DNA from 2 places in the Streptantibioticus cattleyicolor NRRL 8057 genome. Region 1 is predicted to be linked to the other one. Evidence: riboswitches for the same ligand, from Rfam matches in the RefSeq annotation. Region 1 holds a riboswitch; the other holds the start of a gene.
The links. A riboswitch is a leader RNA that binds a small molecule or an ion and turns the genes downstream of it on or off. The one in region 1 is predicted to bind thiamine pyrophosphate.
Positions count from the first base shown of each region.

Region 2: linked by a shared signal. The riboswitch ahead of SCATT_RS21085 (ECF transporter S component) and the one ahead of thiO (glycine oxidase ThiO) in region 1 are both predicted to bind thiamine pyrophosphate.

Region 1 covers NC_017586.1:1,346,032-1,348,471, reverse strand. Annotated here, with positions in the region: gene SCATT_RS05695 (thiazole synthase) at 1-104, opposite strand, end outside; gene thiS (sulfur carrier protein ThiS) at 108-326, opposite strand; gene thiO (glycine oxidase ThiO) at 323-1,540, opposite strand; TPP riboswitch at 1,537-1,649, opposite strand; gene SCATT_RS05680 (NAD(P)/FAD-dependent oxidoreductase) at 1,873-2,440, shown strand, end outside.
Region 2 covers NC_017586.1:4,775,933-4,778,372, reverse strand. Annotated here, with positions in the region: gene SCATT_RS21090 (ABC transporter ATP-binding protein) at 1-458, opposite strand, end outside; gene SCATT_RS21085 (ECF transporter S component) at 480-1,106, opposite strand; TPP riboswitch at 1,097-1,210, opposite strand; gene rlmN (23S rRNA (adenine(2503)-C(2))-methyltransferase RlmN) at 1,256-2,362, opposite strand.

The sequences.
Region 1 (2,440 bases):
AGCAGCGCCTGCTCCAGCGTCTCCAGGCTGGGAGCACCGCCGGTGCCCATGATCAGCCGGGACGAGAAGGTGGTACCGGCGATGACGAGCGGGTCGTCGGCCATCGGTCAGCCTCCCTGGACTGCGGTGAGGACCTCGACGCGGTCGCCGTCGCCGAGCGGGGTGGAGCTCCACGCGCCCCGGGGCACCACCGTCTCGTTGACGGCGGCGGCCACCCCGGAGTGGGCGGTGGTCAAGGTGGCGACGAGCCGGTCGAGGGTGAGGTCCGCCGGGACCTCGCGGGACTCGCCGTTGAGCGAGACGGTCACCATGGACGGGACGGTCATGCGGACGACACCTCGCTGCGTGCGGTGGTGGTGGCGGAAGCGGAAGAGGACGGGCCGGCGAAGCGGCGGGGCGAGAACGGGCGGGCGGCGTCCGGCAGTTCGCCGGTGGTGAGCACCTCGGCCATCACGTCCCCGGTCACCGGGGTCAGCAGCACCCCGTTGCGGTGGTGGCCGGTGGCCAGCAGCAGCCCGGGCAGCTCGGTGGGGCCGAGGACGGGCGCGTTGTCCGGCGAGCCGGGCCGCAGCCCCGCGATCGTCTCGGTCAGCGCCAGCTCGGTGACCCCGGGCACCAGTTCGTGGGCGTCGCGCAGCAGCTCGTACACGCCGCCCGCGGTGACCGTGGTGTCCCACCCCAGTTCCTCGCTGGTGGCCCCGATCACCAGCTCCCCGTTCTCCCGGGGCACCAGGTAGACGTGGCCGCCGCGCACCACGGCGCGGACGGTGCGGGACAGGAACGGGGTGGCCCCCGGCGGCATCCGCAGCCGCAGCACCTGGCCCTTGACCGGGCGCACCGGCGGCAGCACGTGCTCGGGCACCCCGGCGACGGTGCCGCTCCAGCTCCCCGCGGCGAGCACGGTGCGGCCGGCCGCCACGAACGTGCCGTCGGAGAGCACCGCGCCCACCGCCCGGTCGCCGGCCACCTCGATCCGGGCGGCCTCGGCACGGTGCAGGACCACCCCGGCCAGCTCGGCGGCGCGCAGCAGGGCGGCGGCGAGCCGGCGCGGATCGGTCTGGTGGTCGCCGTCCACCCGCAGGCCGCCGCGGACCGCGGGGGAGAGCATCGGTTCCAGACGCCGGCACTCCCGGCCGCTGAGCCACTGCGCGCTCAGCCCCAACGACCCCTGGAACGCGTGGAGTTCACGAAGCTGCGCCCGGTCGTCGGCGTCCAGCGCGACCGCCAGCGTGCCGCACTCCCGGTAGCCGATGTCCGCCCCGGTGGCCTCGGCCAGCTCGGCGGCGAACGACGGATACCGCCGCGCCGAGGCCAGGTTGAACTCCAGCAGCGTCTGCTCGCCGTACTGGAGCTCGGTCACCGGGGCCAGCATGCCGGCCGCCACCCGGGCGGCGCCCCGGCCGGGCGCCGGATCGGCCACCGCCGTCCGCAGCCCGCGCTGGGCCGCCCGCCAGGCGGTGACCAGGCCGATGATGCCGCCGCCGACCACGAGCACGTCATGGCTGTGCCCCGGTCGCGGCGGACGCGTGGACGGATACATGGATATCCCGCTCCTCCCTTCGCCGGCATGACCCGGATCAGGTTCTACGGTCGGCGGCCGGCCAGCCGCCCTCTCAGCCCGGTGCGTCCGGGCTCCCGCGAGTGCAATACGGCAGCCACTGTATTACGCGCCGGGCGCCCCGGTTAAGGGCGGGGACGGACGGCCCCGCGCGCCGCCCCGCGGCGATCTTGGTGTGACGGTGTGTCAGACATCTCGCCGCGTACGACTGCGACCCCGGGGCCCGACGGGTTTACGGTGATCGCGTGAGCGAGGACGAGACTGTCGTGACCGAGGACGGGAACGTGGCGCGGGTCGTGGTGGCCGGCGCCGGGATGGCCGGGGTGCAGACCGCGATCTGCCTGCGCGACCAGGGCTTCCCCGGCGAGATCATCCTGCTGGGCGCCGAACCCCACCAGCCGTACGACCGGCCGCCGCTGTCCAAGGCCGTCCTGCTCGGCGCCGCCGACGGCTCGGCGTTCGAGGTGGACTTCGCCGGCCTCCGCGTCGACCTGCGGCTCGGCTCGCGCGCCGAGGCGCTGCGCCCCGCCGAGCGCGAGGTGATCACCTCGGACGGCCCGCTGCCCTACGACCGGCTGGTGATCGCCACCGGCGCCGAACCGGTCACCCTGCCGGGCTCGGCCGGCCTGCCCGGCGTCCACCTGCTGCGCACCCTGGACGACGCCAACGCGCTGCGCCCGGTGCTCGCCGCCCGCCACGAGGTGGTGGTGGTCGGCGCGGGCTGGATCGGCGCCGAGTTCGCCACCGCGGCCCGCGAGTCCGGGTGCCCGGTCACCGTGGTGGAGGCCGCCGACCACCCGCTGGCCGGGGTGCTGCCGCCGGAGATCGCCGAGCCGATGCGCGGCTGGTACGAGGCGGCCGGGGCACGGCTGCTGACCGGCA
Region 2 (2,440 bases), 3.4 Mb from region 1:
ACCAGGGCACCGGCCAGGGCGAGGCGTTGCTGTTCGCCGCCGGAGAGCGCGCTGGTGGGCCGCCGTACGTCGTACCGGAACCCGACGCGGCGCAGCGCCTCGGCGACGAGGGCGGGGATGCGCTCCGGTGGCGTGCCGCGGTTCTCCAGGCCGAAGGCGACGTCGTCCCCGGCGCGTTCCATGACCAGTTGGGACTGCGGGTCCTGGAAGACCATGCCGATGCGCTCGCGGGCCTCGCGCGGGTCGCGGCCGTCGATCTCGACGGTGCCCTCGCGGTCGCCGGCCTCGGGCGGCAGCAGTCCGGCCAGGGCGGCCAGCAGGGTGGACTTGCCGGCGCCGGACGGGCCGAGGAGTCCGACCCGTTCCCCGTGGCCGATCTCCAGGTCCACGCCGCGTACCGCCCAGCGGCGGCGTCCGGCGTGCCGGTGTCCGAAGCCGCGCAGCCGTACCGTGCTCATGCCGTGCTCACCGAAGTGCCGTCAGACCGCGGCGCGTTCGCGGCCGGACGGGAACGGGTCGAGCACCCCGGTCTGGGCGAGCGACCTGGTGAGGGCGAGGCTGCCGAGGCCGGCGATGGCCGCGGAGCTGACGGTGACCAGGGCGGCGTAGGCGATCTGCCAGCCGGTGGAGCTGGCGGCGTAGTACAGCGCGTTGTCCAGCAGCGAGGCGGCGATCCCGGCGAGCGCGCCGCCGGCCAGCGCGGTGGGCCACCGCCAGACGCGGTAGCCGGTGAGCGCGAAGCCGAACTCGCCGGCCATGCCCTGGAGCACCCCGTAGGCGAGGGTGACCAGGCCCCAGGGGGAGCCGAAGAGGGTGGCGACGCTGGCGGCGACCAGTTCGCAGAAGATGCCGGCCCCGGGCTTGCGGATGACCAGCGGGCCGAGGACGGCGGGCACCAGCCACACGCCGTAGATCACCCCGCGGGCGGGCAGCGGGATGGCGCTGGCCAGGCCGTTCCACAGAGTGCTCCAGCCCCAGAAGATGACGCCGAAGGCGGCGCCGAGGACGGCGGCGACCACGATGTCGACGGTGCGCCAGCGGTTGGTGCGGGCGGGCGTGGTGGTGGCCGCGGAATCGGGCCGCGGTCGCGGATTGGCCGGTGTCATGGCCGAACTCCCTTCGCCGGCATTACCCGGATCAGGTTCGAGGGTCTGCGGCGTGGCGTGGCCGGCCGCACTCTCAGCGCTGGCGCGCTCCCCTGTCGGAATTGGATCAGGTGTTCACTTTTGGGCGTTCAGACGATATCAGTGCCAGGTCAGCGCTCGGAAGCGGCCAGCTGGCCGCATGCGCCGTCGATCTCCTGGCCGCGGGTGTCGCGTACCGTCACCGGCACGCCGTGCGCCTCCAGGGCGCGGACGAACGCCTTCTCGTCCTCGGGGCTGGAGGCCGTCCACTTCGAACCCGGGGTGGGGTTGAGCGGGATCAGGTTGACGTGCGCGCGGCGGCCCTTGAGCAGGCGGCCGAGCAGGTCGGCCCGCCAGGCGTGGTCGTTGATGTCGCGGATGAGCGCGTACTCGATGGAGACCCGGCGGCCGGAGACCTCGGCGTAGTGCCAGGCGGCGTCGAGCACCTCGCGTACCTTCCAGCGGGTGTTGACCGGTACCAGGGTGTCGCGCAGCTCGTCGTCGGGGGCGTGCAGCGACAGCGCGAGCCGGCACTTGAAGCCCTCGTCGGCGAAGCGCAGCATGGCCGGGACGAGGCCCACGGTGGAGACGGTGATGCCGCGCTGGGAGAGCCCGAGGCCGTCCGGCGCGGGGTCGGTGAGCCGGCGGATGGCGGCCACCACGCGGTTGTAGTTGGCCAGCGGCTCGCCCATGCCCATGAAGACGATGTTGCTCAGCCGGGCCGGACCGCCGGGCACCTCGCCGTCGCGCAGCGACCGCATGCCCGCCACGATCTGGTGGACGATCTCGGCGGTGGACAGGTTGCGGGTGAGCCCGGCCTGGCCGGTGGCGCAGAACGGGCAGTTCATGCCGCAGCCGGCCTGCGAGCTGATGCACATGGTGACCCGGTCCGGGTAGCGCATCAGCACCGACTCGACCAGCGTGCCGTCGAAGAGCCGCCACAGCGTCTTGCGCGTGGTGTCGTCGTCGCAGGAGACGTGGCGCACCACCGACATCAACTCCGGCAGCAGCCCCTCGGCCAGCGCGCCCCGCGCCGCCGCCGGGATGTCCGTCCAGGTCGCCGGGTCGTCGGCGTACCGCGCGAAGTAGTGCTGCGACAGCTGCTTGGCGCGGAACGGCTTCTCGCCCAGCTCGGCGACGGCGGCGCGGCGCTCGGCGGGGTCGAGGTCGGCGAGGTGCCGCGGCGGCTTCTTGGCGCCGCGCGGCGCGGCGAAGGTCAGTTCTCCGGGTGCAGGCATGATTTGTCCAGTGTCGCAGATCCGTACGACAAGGCCCGCCGCGTGTGCGGCGGGCCAGGTGCGGGGCGGTGGCGGGGT